2 regions of the Actinoplanes sp. NPDC004185 genome follow, and region 1 is predicted to be linked to the other one. Evidence: riboswitches for the same ligand, from Rfam matches in the RefSeq annotation. Region 1 holds a riboswitch; the other holds the start of a gene.

Region 1 (11,802 bases):
GGTCTCCTGCTGCTTGAAGATCGCGTCGGCCGTGCTCTGGATCGACGCCATCGACATGGTCGGGTCGAAGACCGTCACGTTGGCGCCGAGGCTGCCGCCGCCCGGGAGCGTCGGTCCGGTGGGCGGGGTGGTGGTCGGCGGCGTTTCCGTGGTGCCGCCGAAGACCTTGAACTCCCAGAGCGAGTAGCCGTACTGGGTGGCGCGCTCGGTGCCGTACATCCGCACGTAGCGCGCGGTGGCGGAGACCGGCAGGCTCTGCACCCCGGCCGTCCCGGCCGTGGCCGCGGTCGCGTCGGCCCAGGTGGTGCCGTTCAGCGAGGTCTGGATCCGGAAGGTCCGGGCGTACGCGGCCTCCCAGTTCAGCTCGACGCGGGTGATGGCCGAGCTGGCGCCGAGGTCGACCTGCAGCCACTGCGGGTCGGCGAACGCGGACGCCCAGCGGGTGCCCGTGTTGCCGTCGACCGCGGCCGTGGCCGGGAAGGCGCCGGGGTTCTCCGAGGACGACGCGGTCGCGGGCTTGCCCTGGGAGAGCAGCGTCTCGGCGGCTTCGGCGCTCAGCGCGGTGACCGCGCCGAAGCCGGCGACGACGGTGGCGACCAGGGCGCCGGTGGCGGCGAGCCGCCATCGGCGGCGTGACCGCCCGGGGGCGACGGAGGGAGCGGGGATGACCATTGCTTCTCCTAGACACAGCGGTACGGGCGCGGGGGTCACGCGTCCGAGGGGCGGGAGCCGGGGAAAGCGCCCGTTGGGGATGACAGCCGGAGCGATCGAAGAGAGCGCTTCACTGCTTCCTGGACGCTAAGTTCGTTACGGCCATGTGTCAAAGGATCGGCGGCGATGTTTCCGGACCGGTTTTTGCCGCCGACAACCGCCCTAGCTGCACGGAAGCTTTCCCGTAGGGTCGGCCGGCCACCCCGCCGGGTAGTTCCGGAACCGGTTCCGACGTGCGCTGATAGGGTCCTGACGCGCCCCTCCGGCAGCAGCTTCCGCGACTCGTCACCGACGGGAAAATCGGCTGGATAACGGTTCTCACCGTCGGATCGGCCCGCCCGAATGAGCCCGCACTTGCAAGACGCTCGTAAGCCTCTTAAAGACTAAAAGGGACACTGCGGTCCTTCTCGCGGGAAGCGCTTCCTCGTCCGCCGGGGTTCTAGGGTGGCGTCATGCGGTTGATACTGATGGCAGACACCCACCTGCCGAAGCGGGCCCGCGACCTCCCGGCCGAGCTGTGGGCGGCGGTCGACGCGGCCGACGTCGTCCTCCACGCCGGGGACTGGGTCGACGTTCCGTTGCTGGACGAGCTCACCGCCCGGTCGAAGCGGCTGATCGCCTGCTACGGCAACAACGACGGTCCGGCCCTGCGCGCCCGGCTCCCCGAGATCGCCCGGGCCGACCTGGACGGGCTACGGCTGGCCGTGGTCCACGAGACCGGTCAGGCCACCGGCCGCGAGGAGCGCTGCGCGGCCCGGTTCCCGGACACGGACGTGCTGGTCTTCGGCCACTCCCATATCCCGTGGGACACCACGGCGGAGACCGGCCTGCGTCTGCTCAACCCGGGCTCCCCGACCGACCGGCGCCGCCAGCCGTACGCGACGTACCAGACGGCGACCGTGTCGGACGGGGTCCTGACCGGCGTCGAGCTGCACCGGATCGTCAGACGAGCCTGACCGGGCCGGCGTCGATCGGCACCCGGAACAGCGAGTACGGGTACTGCCGCCGGTCCGTACCGCTCTGGTACTTGGCCTGGCGGTGCAGCTGGTTGGCGGTCACGTAGAGGTGCCGGTCCGCGGCGACCGACATCGTGTCGGGCCACAGCAGCCGCGGATCGTGCACCACCGTCTCCAGCGTGCCGTCCGGCAGCCGCCGCAGAATCGCGTTGTGCTCGCCGTGGGTGAGATACAACCGGCCCTGGTCGTCGGTCTCCAGCCCGTCGGAGACACCGCCCTTGTCTCCCTCGTCCACCACCGTGGCAGCCACCTCGTCGGCGCTGGCGGAGCGGTCCACCAGGGCGTCGGTCGACACGCTGTACCAGTGCCGTGAGGCGAGCGGGCAGTAGTAGAGCCGGCTGCCGTCCGCGCTGATGGCGATGCCGTCCGCGCCCATCAGCACCGGCTTGGCCGGGCCCTCGGCCGGACGCTCCAGGACGGGGGCGCCCTCGACCACGGGCAGGAAGGCCGGGGGCTGCTCGGCCTTGGTCGACGGGTGCTCGTGCAGCTTCCGCCAGGCCGTGCCGGACGCCAGGTCGACCACGATGATGCCGTTCGGGCCCTGGTCGGACGAGTCGGTGATGTAGGCGACGTTGCGCCGCAGGTCGAACCGCACGTCGTTGAGATAGGTCGTGGGCAGCGCCACGTCGGGCTCGAAGACGATCGTCTGGACGACGGTGTCGGTGCTCAGATCGACGCAGACCATCTTCGGACCGCCGGGCCTGGTCGGCTGGAACAACGGGCTCCCGGTGTCCAGCACCCAGAGCCGATCGGCCGGGTCGACGACGATGCTCTGCACCGACACGAAGGCCTTCGCATCGTCATCCCCGGACGGGTTGTTCCACGCCTGGTCCGGATAGGGAACGGCGGTGCCGTCCCGCAGCTCGGCCACGGTGAAGGCGACCTCGTCGCCCCACTTCGGATAGTTGACGAAGATCCGCCCGCCGGCCGAGACACTGACGCCGGTGGGCATCGGCCCGTCGTCGAAGGTGTGCACGGTCTCGAGATCGCCGATGGGCTGGTCGCTCGGTTGGTCGGTCATGACACCGGGCTACCCGGTTTCGGCGGGCAATCACCCGGGGGGCCGAGGTCAACGCAGCCACCGGACGTAGTCGACGAACATGGTCTGCGGGAAGGTCACGGTCGCATCCGGTTCACCGGGCCAGTCACCGCCCACTGCCACGTTGAGCAACAGGTAGAACGGCTTGTCGAAGACCCACTGCCGGCCAGGCGGCAGGTCCTCGGGCGCGTACGTGGCGAAGACGGTCCCGTCGACCGACATCTGGATGAGGCCGGGCCACCAGTCCACCGCATAGGTATGGAATTGGTCGGCCAAGGGCGCCGCCGCACCGGTCGACATAGTTGTTTTCCACGGCGTGCCACCGAGGTCGGGTCCGTGCAGGGAGGCATGCACGGTGTGCGGTTCCCGGCTGCCGAGGTGCTCCATGATGTCGATCTCGCCGCAGGCCGGCCAGCCCCCGTGCCGGGCGTCGACGCCGAGCATCCAGAAGGCGGGGAGCAGCCCGGTGCCACCCGGAGTTCTGATCCGGCCCTCGATCCGACCGTACGTACCGGAGTAGGTGCTGTTGAGTCGGGCCGACGTGTAGCGGACTCCGGTATCCGGGAGTCCACGCCGCGCCACGACAGCGAGCTGGTCCGCCGCGACCTGCACGTTCGCTGGGTCTGCGGTGTACGTCTGCTGTTCGTTGTTCCCCCATGTGCCGAAGCCGGTCTCGAGCCGCCACCTCGCGTCGTCCGGTGCCGTGCCGATGCCGTCGAACTCGTCGGAGAAGACGGACGTCAGCGGCGCGGTGTCATGCCGGGCGAGGGTGAGTGCTGCGGAGGTGACCGCCACCCGATGACCGCGTTCCACGATCGAGACCCGGAGCGGGCCGGCCGGCGCGGGCACGAGCACGGACACCCGGCTCAGCCGCGTGTCGGTGCTGACCACGTGCGTCTCGTGCCCAGCGGTCGTGTCGACCGACACCTCGACGGTGGAAACCGGCTGATCGACCCGCATCGCGACGCCGAAGGTGACCAGCCAGGTGCCGCCGGCCGGCACCGGGAACAGGTAGCAGTGGGAGTCGTTGACGGCGGGCGGCGAACTCATCCAGCGGTGGGTCCACCCCACCTCGACCGGGGGTCCGGGTGCGCTGCCCGGGACGTTCAGAAGCGGAGTCCCACAGGGAGGGTCACCGACCATCGCTTCGGATGCTCCGGCGATGTGCCCGTACAGGCCGGCCGAGGCGATCACCAGACCCACCATCGCAACCGCACGCTGCCGCAGGCCGACGGTCACCGGCGGCCGTCAGGGCTTCGTCTTGCCGCTGGGGCGAAGCAGGCCGACGACCGCCCCGACAGCGAAGGTGATGGTGACCGACGCGAGAATCCAGGCCGGCAGGTCGATGAGCACACCGGCGACGGGAACAGCGCCACCACCCGCGAACGCCATCTTCGTTCCATACATTGTTATTTGCCCTTTCAGTATTGGTTAAGCCGCGCCTTCGGCGGCGTACTGCAGATTCCAGCGGTCCTTGCGCTTACCGGTGAACTTGCTTTTCAGAACTTCGAACCAGGCAGCGATGAACCAGCCGGCGCGCATCCAGGCGAACGCTTCCTGCGGCAGCAGCACAGCAGCGAGAAGAACGTCCCAGCGGTCACGGTCAGGGATCCGCAGCGCTTGTTTCACGTCGTTGGCGATGAACAGCAGCGGCACCAGGAACCAGATCGGCGCGAAATGCAGGATCCCGAGCGCGGCGTAGAGGACGGTGCAGAAGAGCCAGCCGAACCGCACCGTAGCCGCGAGCAGGCCGGCCGCCTGCTGCCGCCAATCGATCCACGTTCTGCGGTTCAGGCCGAAACGGATGAGGTCCTCGACGGTGCCGACCTGCCACTTCATCCGCTGGCCCCACAGCGCTTTGACCGTACGCATCGCGTCGGTGTAGGCGCGCACCGTCGGGGAGACCCGGCAGTAGTAGCCGAGTTCGCGGATCCGGTAGGTCAACTCGAAGTCCTCGACCTGACTGGCGTGCAGCCACGGCCCGTATCGGCGATGGGTGCGCACCACCTCGTGCAGCACCGAGTTCCGCATCGCGCAGGCTGTCCCGGCGAGCACCGACGTCCACCCCCGTCGCAGCGAGGCGTCCGTCCACTTGGCGAATTCGGCCCGCTGCAACCGGACGAGGAACTCGGTGCCGCGCATGGTGAACTTGCTGCTCGACCCGGCCAGGCCGGGGTCCTCGGCGAACTCCCGCACCCAGTCCTCGACGGCGTTGCCCGGCAGAATCGTATCGGCGTCCAGGCAGATCACGATGTCCGAGTCGAGGGCGTACTGCCGCCACGCCGCGTTCAGGCCACCACATTTCTTGTCCCGGTTGTTGACCGTCCGCGTCACCGTCAACGACGGGTGCTGATACGACGCGGCGACGGCAACAGTGTTGTCGGAGCAGTTGTCCGCGATCACGATGATCCGGTCCGGCACCCGGGTCTGCGCCAGCAGAGCCTCGATGGTCGCCCCGATGGAGCGCTCCTCGTTGTGTGCCGGAATCAACGCCACCACGTCGGCCCGCCCATGCCCCGCAAAATTGCTGTCTCGCACTTGTCGCCTTCCGAAGCAATGCGCACGGCATCGCCAAGAGCTACCAACGGGGGGAGGTGAGAAACGGCCCGCGGCCGTTCACCGGCCAAATGATGCCAGCCCGTTTTGCCCGTTGAAGAGCCCGTTTTGCACCCTTGGGAGTGAAGGAGGCGGCATGCACTCCGCAGCGTTCGGCCGTTCGGTCACCCACGATCAACAGTCAGCGGTGACACGGCGCCATGGCGCCGGAGTGATCCGTTGTTCGGCGGCGGCAGGCCTGGTGTTCGGCGGCGCGCCCGGGAAAACAGAGTGGGGCAAATGCCCGGCCGGCGGCCAGGAATCCGGAGCCGGCCTCCCTCGTCCCCGTGCTGTCCAACGTTCAGCCGGTGCCCGCGACCGACCAGGACCAGGATCATGCGATGCCTCAAGCGCTACATCACCCGCGAAGCGTTCGCCGAGCGGCAAGCTACGGTGGTGTCGCCCTGACGCCAACCACGCTGGACGGTGAAGGTGCCGCAGTCGCATTCTCTTTCCGGCTCGACGGATCAATGCCCTCGACTCCAGCGCCGACCGATGCAGCTACCGCGACTCAAGTCTGGGTGACCACATGGACTCAAGAAGCACTACGGCTCCTGACCCCGCGTTTGCCGGTCCCCGACCGGCCACGCCGACCGGGCGCCGGCCCTGGAGGCACCTTGCGATCTGCGCCGCGGTCGCGGCGTCGACTGCGCTACTCCTGACCGGGTGTCCGTCGTCCGACGACGCCGAACCGGCCTGCGAGCAACCCTCACCCGGGACCGTCTCCACCACCTGCGACGACAACAACCTCGGTCGATGAACAGTTCGGGGACCCGCTCATGAGCGGGTCCCCGAATCTCACAGCACGGCCTGGGGCATTGCTCAGGCCGAGATGTCCACCGTCGGGTAGAGGGGGAAGTCGGCGAGCAGCTCGGTCGCCTGCTTGGCGACCCGGTCGGAGACCGCCGCGTCCAGGTCGAACTTCGCCTTCGAGGCGCCGGCCTTGGTGCTGCTCAGCACCGTGTGCATGAGCTCGGCGATCTGGTCCATCTCCGCCGTGCCCAGGCCCCGGGTGGTCAGCGCCGGGGTGCCGATCCGGATGCCGGACGTGTACCAGGCGCCGTTCGGGTCCTGCGGGATCGCGTTGCGGTTGGTGACGATGCCCGAGTCGAGCAGCGCCTGCTCGGCCTGGCGGCCGGTCAGGCCGTACTTGTCGACGTCGATGAGGACCAGGTGGTTGTCGGTGCCGCCGCTGACGACCGTGGCGCCGCGGCTGGTCAGGCCGGCTGCCAGGGCCTGCGAGTTGTCGACGATGCGCTGGGCGTAGTCGGCGAACTCGGGCCGGCGGGCCTCCGCGAAGGCGATCGCCTTGGCCGCCATGACGTGCGCGAGCGGGCCGCCGAGGACCATCGGGCAGCCCCGGTCGACCTGGTCGGAGAGCTCGGGCTGGCAGAAGACCGCGCCGCCGCGCGGGCCGCGCAGGCTCTTGTGGGTCGTGGTGGTGACGATGTGCGCGTTCGCGATCGGGTCGAAGTCGCCGGTGAAGACCTTGCCCGCGACCAGGCCCGCGAAGTGGGCCATGTCGACCATGAAGGTCGCGCCGACCTCGTCGGCGATCTCCCGCATGATGCGGAAGTTCACCTTGCGCGGGTACGCCGAGTAGCCGCCCACGATGACCAGCGGCTTGAACTCCTTGGCCGACTCACGCAGCGCCGCGTAGTCGATCTGGCCGGTGGCCGCGTCGACGCCGTAGCTGCGCTGGTCGAACATCTTGCCGGAGATGTTGGGCCGGAAGCCGTGGGTGAGGTGGCCGCCGGCGTCCAGGCTCATGCCGAGCATCCGCTGGTTGCCGAACGCGGCGCGCAGCTCGGCCCACTCGGCGTCGGTCATGTCGTTGACGTTGCGCTTCTGCACCTTGGCCAGCGCCGGCGCCTCGACCCGGTCGGCCAGGATCGCCCAGTACGCGACCAGGTTGGCGTCGATGCCGGAGTGCGGCTGGACGTACGCGTACGGCGCGTTGAACAGGGCCTTGGCGTGCTCGACGGCGACGGACTCGACGGTGTCGACGTTCTGGCAGCCGGCGTAGAAGCGGCGGCCGATCGTGCCCTCGGCGTACTTGTCGGAGAGCCAGTTGCCCATCGCGAGCAGCACGGCCGGGGACGCGTAGTTCTCGGAGGCGATGAGCTTGAGGGACTCACGCTGGTCGGTGAGCTCCTTGGCGATCGCGTCGGCGATGCGGGGCTCGACGGCGCGGACCGCTTCCAGGGCGGAGCGGAACGCGGTCGATTCGGCGTTCAGTGCAGACATCGGACCTCCCTATCACAGGTGAAGAGGCCCAGGCGCACGGCAGGTCGTCTCCGGAGAACGGTCGTCCGGCACGGGGCCGCTCCCCGATGGTTGGCCCATCCGAACGCGCCAGTCACGGCCCGCCGACCAGCATACCGGCGCGGCCCCGGCCACGCGATCGCTCATCCAGGGAGTACGTCACACCGGCGGGCCCGGCCACTAGCCTGGCGATCATGAACGGCGTACAGATCCTGCTCATCGCCGGAGCCGGCATCGCGGTGTCCGCCCTGGCCCACCGGCGCGGCGTGCAGCCCGGGCTGGTCATCGTCGCGCTGGCCGCCGGGATCAGTTTCGTGCCCGGGGTGCCGCGGCTGGAGCTGGACAGCGAGCTGATCCTGGCGATCGTGGTGCCCCCGCTGCTCTACTCGGCCACCCGCAACGCCTCGGCCACGGGGTTCGGGCAGAACCTGCGGAGCATCATCGACCTCGGGGTGCTGCTGGTGGTGCTGACCGCGGGCGCCCTCGGGGTGGTGACCTCGTGGCTGCTGCCGTCGATCGGGCTGGCCGCCGCCTTCGTGCTCGGTACGGTGCTGGCCCCGCCGGACACCATCACGACCGTGTCGCACGGCAAGGAGCTGGGCCTGCCCCGCCGGGTCACCTCGATCCTGACCGGGGAGAGCCTGGTCAACGACGCCACCGCACTCACCCTGTTCAGCATCGCGGTGGCCGCGGTCGCCGGGGAGCACACCAGCTGGGGCGCCGGCACCCTGGAGCTGCTGCGCAACGCGGCCCTCGGCGCGGCCATCGGCGGTCTGCTGACGGCGGCCACCTTGCTGCTGCGCAAGCGGCTGGGCAATCCGACCCTGGAGACCACGCTGGTGCTGCTGGTGCCGTTCACCGCGTTCCTGCTGGCCGAGCAGGTCGAGGCCTCCGGCATCATCGCGGTGGTCTCCGCGGCCTTCCTGATCAGCGCGAACACGTCCCTGGACCCGCGGCACCAGTATCCGGGCGCCTACCGGACCCGGTTGCAGGAGGACGCCTTCTGGCCGGTCGTCGACTTCCTGCTGGAGACGTTCGTCTTCGCATACATCGGGTTGCAGCTGAGGTTCGTGCTGGACGACCTGGCCGCCGAGCCGGAGCCGGGCCTGAGCCGCACACTCATCGCGGCCGGCGTGCTGTTGATCGCCGCCGTCCTGCTGCGGCTCGTCGGCGTGTTCCTGCTGTTCGGGCGGTGGCGGATGGGCGACCGCCTCGCCCGGGCCCGGCTCGCCCGGGACCCCGGCCGGGCCGCCCGGATCGCGCAGCGCCGGTCCCGTGGCCGCCGCGAGGACCGCGACCGCACCCGCCTGGCGGCTCCCGGCGTACGGGAGAGCGTGGTGGTGGGCTGGACCGGCATGCGCGGCATCCTCACCCTGGCCGCGGCGGCCGCGGTCCCGGAGAGCGTCCCCGGCCGGGACGCCATTCAGGCCATCGCGCTGTTCGTCACCCTGGGCACCCTGCTGCTGCAGGGCACCACGATCCGCCTGCTGGTCCGGTGGCTGCGGCTGGACGTCAGCGGCGAGGAGGAGCAGGCCCGGGCGATGCTGGCCCGGGGCGTGGAGATCGCGACGGCGGCCGGCGACGGCTACGACCAGCAGCGGCTGGCGGTCAGCGAGGCCATGATGCGGCGTGAGCTGGACGAGGAGACCGCCCGCCGGCTGATCGGCGACATCGATCTGCGGCAGGCCGCCGCGAGCACGCTCGGTCAGGGCCTGGCGTAGACCGAGATGTGGCTGCCGCTGGTGGCGCGGAACGGCGTACGGTCCCAGTCCGCCCACCGTTCCCGCAGGTGCAAGCCGGCGAGCTGGGCCATCAGGTCGAGCTCGGCCGGCCAGCAGTAGCGGTGGGCGGTGGGCAGGAGCCGGACGCCCTTGCCGTCCACCGTCACGTGCTGCATCTGGATCCGCTGGGCGATCCGGTCGTGCACGGTGAGGGTGAAGCCGACCGAGTCCTCCCGTACGTCGTCGGTGCTGAACTGCCGGTCGTAGGCGGCGGGGTCGGGCACGTAGCACTCGAGCACGAACGCCCCGCCGGGCTCCAGCACCCGCGCCACGTTGCGGAACGTGTCCACCTGACGCTGCTGGCTGGTGAGGTTGAACAGGCTGTTCCAGACGACGTACACCAGCGGGAACAGCCCGGTGCTGGGCACATCAGCCATGTCCGCGGTGCGGACGGGCAGGTCCTGGCCGCCCGGCACGGCGCGGAGCTTGTCCACGACGGCCTGGGACGCCTCGACGCCCTCGACGGCGAAGCCCCGGCGGGCCAGCGGGATCGCCACCCGGCCGCCGCCGATGGCCAGCTCGAGGATCCGGGCCCCGGGCGTGACCAGCCCGGCCAGGAAGTCCACGGCCGCCGCGGGGTCCGGGCCCTGGCTCAGGTCGTCGTAGCGACTCGCCCAGCGGTCGCCGAAGAACGCGGGATCATCGAAGTCGGTCATCCCCTGAACGCAACCAGAGCCGCGTCCGGGCCGCCACCGCTTTTCACCCGCGGCGCACCGGAGAAAACCACATGACCGGCCCCGGCGGCCGAGGTTAAGGTCACCGGATGCCTACGACGCATGCTCTCCTCGGCCGGGCTCTGACGCCCGTGGCGCGGGGACCGCTGCACTCGTCCCGCCTGCGCCACCGGCGTCGCGCCCTGCGCCGCCGCACCGCCTAGAGCCGCTTGCTGCGCCAGGGCCCCCCGCGTCCTCTTCCACCGGACGGGCCACGATGACGCCTGTCCGCGTTCGCCGCCGAGAAGGCGGCAGACAGGACCACGGCCATGGCACTACCCCGTTCGAAACCGGCCGGACGCGAGCACGCCCGCGCGCGCCGGGCGTTCGGCCAGAACTTCCTTTCCGATCCGCGCGCGGTGCGTCAGGTCGTCGCCGCGGCCGGCATCCGGCCCGGTGACCTGGTGTACGAGGTGGGCGCCGGCCGCGGCGTCCTCACCGCCGAGCTGGCCCGGCACACCCGCAACCTGGTCAGCTATGAAGTGGACCCGCAGGTGGCGGCCGGGCTGCCGGCGCTGCCCGGCCTCACCGTACGGGTGGCGGACTTCCTGCGGGCCACGCCGCCGGACCGGCCGTTCGCGGTGGTGGGCAACATCCCGTACGCGCTGACGTCGGCGGTCGTGGACTGGTGCCTGCACGCCCGCACGCTGACCGCGGCCACCCTGCTCACCCAGCTCGAGTACGCCCGCAAACGCACCGGTGGCTACGGGCGGTGGACCCGGCTCACGATCAGCACCTGGCCGCTGATGAGCTGGACGCTCGCGGGCCGGATCCCCCGGTCGGCGTTCCGCCCGGTGCCGCGCGTCGACGGCGGCATCCTGCGCCTGGAACGGCGGCGGGTGCCGCTGGTCGAGCCGGCGGCTCTGCCCGCCTACCGGCGGTTCGTCGAGGTGGGCTTCACCGGCGTCGGCGGCTCGCTGCACAGCTCACTGTCCCGGCGGTACGGCGACCGGCGCGTCTCTTCGGCGTTCCGGGCGGCGCGGCTGGCCACCGGCGTACCCGTGGGTCTGGTCTGGCCGGAGCAGTGGCTGACGCTGTTCCGGCTGGCCGACGCCCCGCGGCGGTGACGGCGGAGGGCCTGCCGGCTGCGGCCGGCAGGCCCTCGTCCGTTCCGGTCCGGGCGCTCAGACCCGGAAGCGTTCCGCCACCACGCGCAGTTCCTCGGCCACCCCGTTGAGCTGGCTCACCGCGGCGTCCGCCTCCACCAGTGTGCTGCTGGTCTGCTCGGCCGAGTGCGCCACGCCGTTGATGTTGGTCGCGATGGTCGAGCTGCCGCCGGCCGCCTCGCCGATGCTGCGGCTCATCTCGGCCGTGGTCGCCGTCTGCTCCTCCACCGCCGAGGCGATGGTGACCTGGTAGTCGTTGATCCGCTGGATGATCTGCGAGATCTCGCCGATCGCCTCGACCGCGCTGGAGGTGTCGGCCTGGATGGTCTCGACCCGCCGGGAGATGTCCTCGGTGGCCCGTGCGGTCTCCTGGGCCAGGTCCTTGACCTCGCTGGCCACCACCGCGAAGCCCTTGCCGGCGTCGCCGGCCCGGGCCGCCTCGATGGTCGCGTTCAGGGCCAGCAGGTTGGTCTGCTCGGCGATCGCGGTGATCACCTTGACCACGTCGCCGATCTCGGCGGACGAGGTGCCCAGCTTGGCGACGGTGTCGTTGGTGCTCTGGGCGACGCCGACGGC
Region 2 (11,802 bases), on a different contig from region 1:
AGCAGGTCGACGCGCCAGTGCTTGGTGCCGGGGGTGGCCGCGCTGACGTAGAGCCGCCACCGGCCCTGCGGGGTGCGGACCAGCGCCGGGCGCTCCAGCGACTCGGCGCCGAAGGCGTCCTTGCCCACCTCGGCCACGACCGTGAAGTGCAGGCCGTCGGCCGAGCGGGCGACCACGTTGGAGATGCCCCGGCCCTCACCGATCGGCAGACGCAACCTGTACGCCAGGTAGACCTCACCGTCCGCGACGATCGAGGACGGCGCGCCCGCCCACGCTCCCGGCTCGTCACCGGGCGGCTCGACCACCACCGTGGCGTCTTCCCAGCGAGGCAACGGGAGGGCTTGAGTTCCGATGGACAAGGCGGCTCCGTTTCGTGGCGTCAGCGACACAGCGAAGAGTATCGGGTGAAGCTTGCATGATCTATGGGGAAGGTAGGGATTCCCGGCAGGTCACCGCGCGCGGGCGTGTCGGTCCACGGAGAGCCAGTCGTCGTAGCTCTCCCCCGTCACGTCCTGCAGCAACGCTATGTCGTCAACGAACAAGGGCAGCAGCGCGGCACGTTCCTGCGGGGTGGTCACCGGCCGCGTGCCCTGCTTGCGGTGCAGCACGGTCAGGATCGGGCCGCGGGCGGCCAGGCGCAGCGGTACGGGGAACCGGTGGCCGAACTGCCCGCCGGCCCGCAGCAGCCCGCGCAGCACCCGGTTGACGCCGTTGTCCTCGACGACGTGGCGGTTCACGTTCTCGCGGGGGATCTCGCGCAGCACGCCGGCCGGCACGCCGAGGAAGTCGCAGACCCGGTCGAGCGTGGCGGCGGGCGCGTCCTTGAGCTCGCGGTAGCGCAGCAGCAGCACCTGCTCGCGGGGGAAGACCTTGTAGAGGTGCTGCACCTGGCGGCCGTAGAGCCCGAGGCTGATGTAGTGCCAGAAGTCGGCCCAGCCGTCCGCCTTGCGCTGCTCCTCGGCCCGGCAGGCGGTGAGGAAGTCGGCCTCCGGCTCCAGTCCGGCGTTCCACAGGTGCGTCCAGTTGGAGTGCGCGCGGTCCACCGGGTCACGCAGCAGCAGGATCAGCTTGGCCTCCGGGACCAGGGCCTGGATGCGGTCGTGGGCGTCCAGGTCGTACAGGTAGAAGGGGGTGGCCTCGCCCCGCAGCGTGCCCGGCGGCGCGGGCGCGAACAGTGCCTCGTAGTCGGCGCGGCGCCACACGTGCTCCTGGTAGGTCTGCACGTCGCCCGGCCCGCCGAGCCTGGGCGGCGGGCCGTCGGAGAGGAAGAACTTCGGCTCCTTGACCCTGGACAGGTAGAGCTGAGGATGCCGGACCAGCGCGGCGTGCAGGGCCGTGGTGCCCGCTTTGGGGACGCCGGCGATCAGGAAGTCCGGGAGCGGCATAGGGGCTACCTCCTCGTACGGTGCGGCGGCGCCACCCGGCGAGGTGCGCGGCGCCCCGCGAAGTAGAAGTTAGCCTACAGAAACAGTAGGTTTTCGCGACCCGGTGTCCACACCGTGAGCAGGGTGGGTACCCACCGGCGGCGCGACCACTCCCCTCGGCGCTCCCGGATCGCGGTCAAGCGCGCCGGTGCCACCAGCGACGACGGCGGTAGCGCGGGCACACCTCGGGGCCGCAGAACGTGCACTCGGTGCCGGCGCGATGGTGCTCGTGGGCGGATCGCTGATGGCCGCAGACACACAGCGCGTCGGTCGCCGTCACCGGATCACCCACGGTGCCGACGACCGCGCGGTACGGCACCCAGCCGGCTCGGACGTCACCGGGACAATTTATCCATCGACCGGCTCCGGCACTGTCCCGCCCCAGATCTAACCCGTTTGCACCCGTGAGACTACAGCCCGTGACATTACCGAGAGTGATTCGGATCACTCGGCGTTATCCGACATTTGGACTATGCCCCGATCGCGGCCACCGATCCATCGGTTGACCCGGAATAGTGCCGCGACGCCCGTCTCCGGCCTCCACTGCCTCGGTGTCCGTTACTGGGTGTGACGACTGGGGCTTGCGTACGATCTTGTTGCCCATGTGCATAACCCCAGGTCATTCGATTGGTCAGGGTTCACCGCACGGGCATCGTCACCCTGGCCCTTTGGTTAGTTGACGCTACGTAGCGTGTTGCTAGATTTGTCGGCAGAAGCGAGCGACCTGCGTTCCCCTCCCCGGAAACCGCCGATTACGTCGCAACTGCCGCCCCCGAAGGGACCGACATGCAGCTTTCCACGACCTCGGGCAACACGCCGAGTAACGGGCAGCCGTCACCGACCGTAAGCGTCGTGATTCCGACCCTGAACGAAGAGCGGAACCTGCCGCACGTGTTCGCCAAACTGCCCGACGGCATCGACGAGGTGATCGTGGTCGACGGCGGATCGCGGGACCGCACGGTCGCCGTGGCCCGCGAGCTGCGCCCGGACGTGGTGATCGTGCAGCAGACCCGTACCGGTAAGGGCAACGCCCTGGCCTGTGGCTTCGCCGCCTGCACGGGCGACATCATCGTGATGATCGACGCCGACGGCTCGACCGACCCGGCCGAGATCCCGAGCTTCGTCGCCGAGCTGGTGGCCGGCGCCGACTTCGTCAAGGGCTCGCGCTTCGACAAGGGCGGGCACAGCCACGACATCACCAAGCTGCGCAAGCTCGGCAACGACGGCCTCAACCTGGTGGTGAACGTCCTGTTCGGGACCCGGTTCACCGACCTCTGCTACGGCTACAACGCCTTCTGGCGCCGGGTCGTGCCGACCCTGGCCCTGCCCGACCCGGCTCTGCCGCGGCCCACCGACGGCAGCAAGCTCTGGGGCGACGGCTTCGAGATCGAAACGATGATCAACATCCGGGCCGCCGCCGACGGGATGAAGGTCGGCGAGGTCGGCAGCATCGAGCACGCCCGCATCCACGGACAGAGCAACCTGAACACCTTCCGGGACGGCTTCCGGGTGCTGCGCACCATCTTCAGCGAGTACGGCCGGATGCGCCGTCAGCGCCGCACCGGCAGCCAGGGCACCGGCGTCATCCTGCACCAGCACCCGACCGCCACCCCGGCTACCACCACGCCGGTGCACGTGCTGAACAAGGTCGTCAACCGCCCGCCGGTCGCCGGCGTCGCCCCGGCCGGGGACTCTCGCCAGCACGTCGCGCACCTCAACCGGGGCCTGCGCCGCGACGACGTCGGCACCCGCCGCACCGACGACATCAAGGCGCTGCAGTCACGCGCCACCCGCGAGGACTGAGCTCCCCCGCCGCCAGTCCCCCGCCCCCGACCTGTCCCGAGGAGCACCCGCGTGGAACCCACCCCTCGCCCCGCCGTCAGCATCGTCATACCGACCCACACCGAGCAGCGCTGGAACGCGCTGGTGCGCACCGTCGCCTCGGCCCGGTCGCAGACGTACACCCCGGCCGAGATCGTCGTCGTGGTCGATCACAACCCGGCACTGTTCCGCCGGGTCCGGCGCGACCTGGCCGGCGTGACCGTCCTGGAGAACCTGTACGCCCAGGGCGTGTCGGGCAACCGCAACACCGGGGCGTTCCACACCAGCACCTCGCTGATCGCGTTCCTCGACGACGACACGGTGGCCTGCCCGCAGTGGCTGGAGCTCCTGATCGAACCCCTGGCGGCGGACCCGGCGGTGGTCGGCGCCGGCGGTGGCATCGACCCGGCCTGGGAGGGCCCGAGGCCGACCTGGATGCCGGAGGAGTTCCTCTGGGCGGTCGGCGGCTCGTACGCGGGGATGCCCACCACCACCGCGCCGGTGCGCAACGTGTGGTCGGCCAGCATGATCGTGCGCCGCGACACCTTTCTCTCGGTCGGCGGCTTCCGCACCGGCTTCGGCAAGCTCGGCAACCGGAACCGGCCCGAGGACACCGAGCTGTGCCTGCGGATGAGCGCCCTGGCCGGCGGCCGCTGGATGTACGTGCCCGCCGCGGTGATCCGCCACGAGGTGCCCGCGAGCAGCTCGACCTTCGGCTTCTTCCTGCGCCGCTGCTACGCCGAGGGACGCGGCAAGGTCGCCATGGCCGGCCTGCTGGACGGCAAGAGAAGTCTCGGCTCGGAACGCGACTACCTGCGCTCGCTGCCCCGGGCGGTGCTCCGCAACCTGGTCGCGGCCACCACGGGCCGGGGCGCCCACCACGCGCTCAAGGCCGGCGGGGTGCTGGCCGGCGTCGCCGCGGCCGGGGTCGGCGGGGTCGTCGAGACCGTCGCCGCCCGCCGCACGGTCACGGCCGGAGCGGCCCGATGACCGCCGGGGTGAACGGGGCCGGCGTGAACGGCAAGGTGTGGGTGCCGGCGCAGCGCACCGACGACATGATCACCGCGCCCGCGTTCGAGCCCAGCGGCGAGGTGCTGCCGGCCACGGTGCTCGACCTGGACCTGTCCGACCCGCTGCCGGCGGTCGCCGGGGTGGGCCCGGACGGCCGGCGCGTGCTCCAGGCGTGGGTACTGGTCCGGCTGTTCACCGAACCGCTGGGGACCGTGCTCACCGACGTACCGGAGCAGGGTCTGCGGCCCGCCGACCTGGCGGCCGCGATCGGCGCCGAGCTCGGCACCGCCCTGGCGCCGCGGCTCGCCGAGCTGGGCCTGTCCGCCCTGCCCATCGACGGCATCACCCCGGCGACCGAGCCGGCCTTCCTGGCCCGCCGCCGCGCGGTGCTGGCCGAAGCCCCGCCGATCACCGTCGTGGTCTGCACCCGGGAACGGCCCGGCGCCCTGGCCCGGTGCCTGGACAGCCTGCTCGCGCAGGCCTACCCGGACTTCCGGATCCTGGTCGTGGACAACGCGCCGGTCACCGACGCGACCGCCGAGGTGGTCCGCTCGGCGGCCCGCCGCGGCCCGGTCACCTACCTGAAGGAGCCGCGCGCCGGGCTGTCCTTCGCCCGCAACGCCGCGGTGGCGGCCGCGCCGGGCGAGATCATGGCCTGGATCGACGACGACGAGTACGCCGACGTCAACTGGCTGGCCGAGGTCGCCCGGGCGCTGGTCGAACACCCCGAGGCCGACGTGGTCTCCGGCGTGATCGTGCCGGCCGAACTGGAGACCCAGGCGCAGCTGTGGTTCGAGCAGTTCGGCGGGCACAGCAAGGGCCGCGGTTTCAAACCCGACGTGTTCAGCCCGGCGACCGCGCACATCCAGAGCCCGCTGTACCCGTTGCCGCCGTTCGGCACCGGCGCGAACATGACGTTCCGGGCCGGCGTCATCGAAGGCATCGGCGGCTGGGACACCGCCCTGGGCGCCGGCACCCCGGCGATGGGCTCCGAGGACACCCTGGCGTTCACCCAGGTGCTGATCGCCGGCGGCACGATCGTCTACCAGCCGACCGCGGTCACCCACCACTACCACCGGCGCGACCTCGAAGGACTGCACAAGCAGATGGTCGGCTACGGCGCCGGGCTGACCGCCGCGTACACCAGCCTGCTGCTCAAGCGGCCCGGCCTGCTCTGGCCCCTGCTGAAGCTGGCCCCGGGCGCCCTGCGCGACCTGACCAGCAAGGACAGCCTGCGGGTGTCGACGCTGCGGGAGGACTTCCCGCGGGAACTGCTGACGGCGAACCGCAAGGGCATGCTGGCGGGACCGCGCGCCTACCTGAAGGGCCGCCGGGCGGCCCGGGCCAAGGCCCGGAGCGGCCGCTGATCGTGGCGACTCAGCCGTTCACCGGAAACTTCCCCCCGGACCGGGCATTCTCGGTCAGGAGGAAGCAGATGTGGCGATCGGTCGGAAATGCGTACGCCACCCCGGCTCGACCGACCGGGGTGGCAGCCGCATGCTGAGCGCGCACCCGGCCCCGGAACCCGGCGAACCGGACAACGGACCGGTGCTGCGCCCGGCGAGCCCGATGACGTCCATCCAGCAGTACGAGTCCCCCGACGCCACGGAGGCCCAGCACATGGCGGACCAGCGCGCGGCCGACCAGCGCGCGCCCGAACCGGCCCGGACGCAGGATCGGCCGCAGGACGACCAGCCGCACCCGGACCAGCCGGTGCAGAACCGGACTGCGCCGAACCGGCCCGGCCAGGAGGGTGGCGGGGCGCGGCCGGCGCGCGGGACGGCCCGGGTACGCCCGGCGGCGCCGTCCGGTGCCGACGTGTCCGGACCGGCGGTGGCTGACATCCAGACCACGTCGGGTGTGCCCAAGGTCGTGATCCCCGCCGCGGTGCCGCCGGCCGCTCCGGCTCCGGCTCCGGCCCCGGACGACGCGGCTGAGACCGCCCCGGTCGCCACGAGTGACGTCGAGACCGCAAGCGAAGCCGAGGCCGACACCCCACCGGAACCTGCAGCCACAGCCGGAACGGATCCGGAACCCACGGCCACAGCCGGCACGGACCTGGAACCCACGGCCACAGCCAACGACGACCCCGAACCCACGGCCACAGCCGACGCCGACCCGGAACCCACGGCCACGGCCGACGCCGACCCGGAACCCGCAGCCACGGCCGACGCCGACCCGGAACCGGCGGCCACGGCCACGCCCGACCTCTCGGCCGACGCCGAACGCGGCTCCGCGGGCACGGTCACGGCAGAGCCGGCAGCGACACCCGAGGCAGGATCGACGCCCGAAGCCGGACCCGGCACGGGGGCCGAGTCGCCCGCAGAAGCCGGCCAGGACGCCGCGCCGGCGGAGGCCGCCGACGTGGCGCAGCCGAGCGCGGCACAGGAGGCGCCGGCTCCGGAAGCCGCTTCACCGAGCGAGGAAGGCAGCGCCGATCCCCCATCGGAGGCCCCGGACGCCGCCACCGAATCGGACATCGAGCAGGTAGCAGGGACAGAAGGTGAGTCCATCCCTCAAGCTCAGGTTGAGGTTGAGATCTCGTCCGAGCGCGAACCTGAAGCTGATGTTGAGGTTGAGACCACCCCGGAAGTGAGCGATTCCGAGGCGACCGCGGTGCTGGTCCTGCCCGCCGGGCCCCCGGCCGGCACCAGCCCGAAGGAGACCGCCCCGGACCAGGCCGAGCCGGACCCCGAGCCGGACCAGGCCGAGCCAGACCAGAGCGAGCCAGACCACAGCGAGCCCGACCAGAGCGAGCCCGACCGGGCCGGAACCGACCAGGATGAGCCCGAGCAGGAAGGGCCGAACCCCGACGACACGGTCGTCCTGCGCGTCGGGCCGACCGTCGAAGACACGGTCATCCTGACCCTGCCGGAGACCCCGAAGGCGACCCCCGCCCGGACCCCCGGCGAGGACACCGTGGTCATCGCGCTGCGGGCGCCCGACGACACCGTCGTCATCCCGGTCGTCAGCTCGACCGCCAGCGTCGCACCGCCGACCGATGTCGTCACCGCCGTCATTCCCGTCGTTCCCGGCCGGCGGGACAGTCAGCGGACCGAGGTCGCTCCCCCGCCCGATCCCGGCCGTAAGCCCAAACCGGCCCGGGCCCGCCGCGAGCCCCTCGACCTGGGCCACGCCCCGGCCGTCCTGACCATCTCCGCCCTCGGCGTGCTCATGGTCGCCCTGGCCTACGCCGGCGGGCGGGTCAGCACCGGCAACGCCCAGTTCGCGTACTGGGTCGGTCAGGTCGTGGTCTTCACGCCGGTCGTGGTGCGGTTGCTCAGCCGCCGGATGGCCGGGGTCGCCGAGTCGTTCCTGCTCGTCATGGGGCTGGCTCTGCACCAGTACCTGCTGAAGTGGATGTACAGCCCGGACCAGTTCCGGTTCCCCGACGAGTTGCAGCACTGGCTGGCCACCACGATCATCGTGCAGTCCGGGGAGCTGTTCCGGCCCAACCCCGCGCTGCCGCCGGCCGAGCATTTCCCCGGGCTCGCCGAGCTGGGGGCCGCCGTGGCCGCGATGACCGGGCTGCCGGTCACGGCCGCCGGCGTCATCGTCGCCGGGATCGCGCACCTGGTGTTCGTGGGCGTGCTCTTCGCGGTGGTGCTGCGGGCCAGCAACTCCCCGGCCGTCGCGGGCGTCGCCTGCGCCACGTACGCGACCGCCCTGCACTACCTGTTCTTCAACTCGATGTTCCTCTACCAGACCGCCGCCCTGCCGTTCTTCATGCTCACCATCTGGGCGGTACGCCGCTGGCGGGCCGAGGGCGGCCGGATGTTCGTGGCGCTGGCCGTGACGTCGATGGCGCTGACCACCGTCAGCCACCACGTCACCGCCCTGGCGCTGGTCGCCACGCTGACGTTGCTGGCGGTCGCCGAGCTCGTCGTGGACCAGCCGCGGCGCTGGTCCGCGCTGACGATGCCGCTGGCCGCCGCAGTCGTGGTGGCCGCCTGGATCCTGTTCGTCGCCACGGATGTCGTCGGTTACCTCGAGGAGCCGGTCGACCAGGTCGCGCGTACCGTGTCGCAGCTCTTCTCCGGGGAGAGCGACCCGGCTTCGGCGAGCGCGCCCGTCTCCGTCGGTCAGCTCGTGGTGCAGGGCGCCGGCCTGCTCGGGCTGCTGGTGCTCTATCTCGCGGTCACCCGCGACATGGTGCACCGCCGGGACCGGGACTGGTGGCGCTGGGCCGCGGTGGTCGGCGGGATGGTGTTCTTCGCCGGCAACGGGGTGCGGTTCCTGGGGCAGAACGGGCCGGAGATCGCCGGGCGGCTGTCCACGTTCACCTACATCCCGATCTCCATCCTGGCCGCGATCGGGCTGGTCCGGGGCGTGCAGCTGATCCCGGCCAAGGACGAGTTCGGGCATCGGTGGCGGGCCGCCGCGCCGGCCATCGACGTGGTCATGCCGGGCGGCTGGAACCTGTACAGCCGGGTCGCGGCCGGCTCGGCGATGATCACGCTGCTGATGATCGGGGCGCGGGCCGGTGGCTGGCCGCCGATCGCCTCCATCCTGCCGGGGCCGTACCTGGCCGGCGGGTACGAGCGGTCGGTCGACGCGTACGGGGTGGCGTCGGCCGACTGGCAGCGCACCACGCTGGGCCCGGGCAACCGGGTCGGCGGCGACGCGACGTCGGTCTCGCTCGCCTCCACGTACGGGCGCCAGGACCCGGTCCGCGAGGTGGGCTCCCTGTACTACGCCGACGTGTGGGGGCTGGAGCAGGACGACCTGGTGCAGCGCGTCCACGTGCAGTACCTGGTCGTGGACCGGCGGCTGAGCACCCAGTTGCCGGAGAGCGGCGCGTACTTCGAGAGCGACCCGAGGTCCGGGCAGATCACCTCGCCGCTGACCGTCGGGCAGCTCGGCAAGTTCGACACGCTGGCCGGGATGGACCGGCTCTACGACAACGGCACTGTCCGCATCTACCGGACGGGGGTCCAGTGAGCGCTCTGCTCTCCCGGGTCGTGGCCGCGCTGGCCGTCGCCGCCGGCGCCGCCGTCCTGGTCGCGCCGCAGGCCCTGGCCATCGCCGGTGGGCTGCTGCTCGGGTTCGTGCTGCCCGGGATGGCCCTGCTGGGCGTGCTGTTCCGGCGCCGGGCGCTGACCGCGGTCGAGCGCACGGTGCTCACCCCCGCGCTGAGCATGGGCGTGCTGATCGTCGCCGGCCTGGCCATCCACGTCGTGGGCCTGCGCATCGACCGGCTCGCCTGGACCGTGGCCACCGTCGGGGTGACGCTGGCTGGGGTGGTCGCCGCCCGGCTGCTGCCGCCGCGCCGGGTGCGCGCGGCGGACGGCGCGGAGCCGCAACCCCGGCCGGTGGGCGAGAAGCTGGTGCGGATCGGCGTCGGCGAGAACACCGTACGGCTTCCCCTGAACGGCGTGGCGGAGGCGAACACCGTGGCCGAGGCGAACACCGTGGTGATGTCGATCGTGCCCGCCGTGCCGGAGGAGGACGAGCAGCGCGCCGCCGCCGCCGAGGAGAAGGCCCGGCGCCGGCGTCTGCTGCGCCAGTTCCTGCCGCTGGTGGCAGTCGCGGCCGTGCTGGCCGGAGCGAGCTGGCTGTCGTTCACCACGTCGCGGGCCACGCACGACACCGTCGTGACCGCACTGTCGGCGACACCGTCGGGCCCGGTCAACGCGGCCGGGAACCGTACGGTGCGGGTGTCGGCGACCGGGCTGGTCGCCTCGGACGGGCCGTACACGCTCAGCGTGACCGGCCCGTCGGGGACCGCGACGGTCAAGCGCACGGTCACGGTCACCGGCGACGGGACCTGGAGCGAAGCGCTGAGCCTGCCGGGCGCGCAGCGGATGCGGGTGAGCCTCTACCGGTACGGGGACACCACCGCCTACCGCACCCTCTATCTCAGCGCCGTAGACTGACGCGGACACGCGACTGGCGGCATCGAGGATGGGGACCACCATCGGGGAGCTCGCCGTGGGGGCCGTCCGCCTGGGTGCCCACGCCGGAGTGGAAGCTGTATGTCCGTAGAGCATGAAGCAAGGCTGCTGCCCGGCAAGCCGGTGGCCGACGAGGTCCTGGCCGACGTCGCGCAGCGCGTGACGAAGCTGCGCGAGGCCGGCGTCCAGCCGTCGCTGGCGACCGTGCTGGTCGGCGACGACGACGCCAGCGCCGGATACATCCGGATCAAGCAGCGCCAGGCCGCCGAGCTGGGTTTCGTCTCGCCGCACGTGCACCTGGGCGCGGACGCGACGCAGGACGACCTGCTGCGGGCGATCGACCAGCTCAACGCCGACCCGGCCGTGCACGCCCTGCTGATCCAGTACCCGCCGCCCCCGCACATCGACTACGACGCGGCGCTGCTGACCGTCGACCCGGACAAGGATGTCGACGGCATGCACCCGCTCAACCTGGGCCGGCTGTCGGTCGGCCTGCCCGGGCCCCGGCCGTGCACCCCGGCCGGCATCGAGGCGCTGCTGGCGTACCACGACGTGCCGGTGGCCGGCCGCGAGGTGGTCATCCTCGGCCGGGGCGCGACCATCGGGCGCCCGCTGGCCATGATGCTGGCGCAGAAGCGGCCGACCGCGAACGCCGCCGTGACGGTCGTGCACACCGGCGTGCCGGACTGGCAGCGCTACACCCGGCGGGCCGAGATCCTGGTCGCCGCAGCCGGCGTGCCCGGCATCATCCAGCCCGAGCACGTGCGGCCGGGCGCGACGGTCATCGGCGCCGGCGTGCGCTACGAGGGCCGCCGGCTGCTGCCGGACGTGGCCGAGGAGGTCGCGCAGGTCGCCGGGGCGGTCACCCCGCGGGTCGGCGGCGTGGGCCCGACCACCGTGGCGATGCTGTTCCGCAACGCGATCGAGGCGGCGGAGAAGGCTAGCCGCTGAAGCGGGCGCTCGCCGCCATCGCCCGGTACGCCGCCAGCGACTCGGCGTCGGTGTCGATGCGCCACTTCTCCTCGTACCCGGGGTGGGTGTCGGTGTCGAACCAGGTCACCGCGCCCACCGCCGGGTGCGCCTCCACCCAGCGCGCGAAGAGCGTGATCCAGTCGGCCTTGGTCCGGCCGCCCCGGTCCACCGAGCCCACCTCGGTGATCATGATGGGTTTGCGGGCGGCGTACGCCCGGTAGATGCCGGCGAACAGCTTGTCCGGGGTCTCGCGGTGCAGGTTGTAGCCGGAGACCCCGACCCAGTCGACGTACTCGTCGCCGGGGTAGAGCGCCGCGAAGGTGTTCCACTCCGCGGCCGGGTCGGAGTTCCAGTTCGGGCTCCACACCCACGACACGTTGGTGGCCTTCTCCTCGGCGAAGATGCGGTGCAGGCGCTGCCACGCGGTCACGTACGCCTGGCCGTCCTTGCCGTTGCGGGCGGCGCTCCACTTGTACCAGTCGCCGTTCATCTCCCAGCCCCAGCGCAGCAGCACCGGCCGGTCCTGGCGCTTGAGCCGGCGGGCGGCGCGCGCGATGAGCGCGTCGCTCGCCCCCGAGGTGATGTCGGGGAGCGGGCAGCCGCGCCACGACACCATCGGGGTCGCCTTGGCCGGCAGGCCCTCGATCGCCTGCGGCAACGTGTCGGTGAAGTCGTAGAAG

Evidence for each region. Region 1 has a riboswitch for ZMP and ZTP ahead of ACWEOZ_RS16165 (glycine hydroxymethyltransferase). Riboswitches for the same ligand answer to the same signal wherever they lie in the genome.
Region 2: another riboswitch for ZMP and ZTP. It lies ahead of ACWEOZ_RS41895 (bifunctional 5,10-methylenetetrahydrofolate dehydrogenase/5,10-methenyltetrahydrofolate cyclohydrolase); the one in region 1 lies ahead of ACWEOZ_RS16165 (glycine hydroxymethyltransferase).

The regions. Positions count from the first base shown of each region.
Region 1 covers NZ_JBSGFR010000013.1:172,124-183,925, forward strand. The annotation lists gene ACWEOZ_RS16135 (discoidin domain-containing protein) at 1-672, opposite strand, end outside; gene ACWEOZ_RS16140 (metallophosphoesterase family protein) at 1,164-1,667, shown strand; gene ACWEOZ_RS16145 (L-dopachrome tautomerase-related protein) at 1,654-2,748, opposite strand; gene ACWEOZ_RS16150 (glycoside hydrolase family 16 protein) at 2,797-3,816, opposite strand; gene ACWEOZ_RS16155 (hypothetical protein) at 4,015-4,158, opposite strand; gene ACWEOZ_RS16160 (glycosyltransferase family 2 protein) at 4,198-5,256, opposite strand; gene ACWEOZ_RS16165 (glycine hydroxymethyltransferase) at 6,184-7,608, opposite strand; ZMP/ZTP riboswitch at 7,628-7,734, opposite strand; gene ACWEOZ_RS16170 (cation:proton antiporter) at 7,821-9,347, shown strand; gene ACWEOZ_RS16175 (class I SAM-dependent methyltransferase) at 9,332-10,063, opposite strand; gene erm (ErmE/ErmH/ErmO/ErmR family 23S rRNA (adenine(2058)-N(6))-methyltransferase) at 10,390-11,187, shown strand; gene ACWEOZ_RS16185 (methyl-accepting chemotaxis protein) at 11,245-11,802, opposite strand, start outside.
Region 2 covers NZ_JBSGFR010000078.1:14,516-26,317, forward strand. The annotation lists gene ACWEOZ_RS41860 (hypothetical protein) at 1-359, opposite strand, end outside; gene ACWEOZ_RS41865 (sulfotransferase domain-containing protein) at 450-1,385, opposite strand; gene ACWEOZ_RS41870 (glycosyltransferase family 2 protein) at 2,211-3,227, shown strand; gene ACWEOZ_RS41875 (glycosyltransferase family 2 protein) at 3,279-4,235, shown strand; gene ACWEOZ_RS41880 (glycosyltransferase) at 4,232-5,623, shown strand; gene ACWEOZ_RS41885 (hypothetical protein) at 5,754-9,197, shown strand; gene ACWEOZ_RS41890 (hypothetical protein) at 9,194-10,132, shown strand; ZMP/ZTP riboswitch at 10,132-10,215, shown strand; gene ACWEOZ_RS41895 (bifunctional 5,10-methylenetetrahydrofolate dehydrogenase/5,10-methenyltetrahydrofolate cyclohydrolase) at 10,232-11,101, shown strand; partial or broken gene ACWEOZ_RS41900 (glycoside hydrolase family 26 protein) at 11,091-11,802, opposite strand, start outside.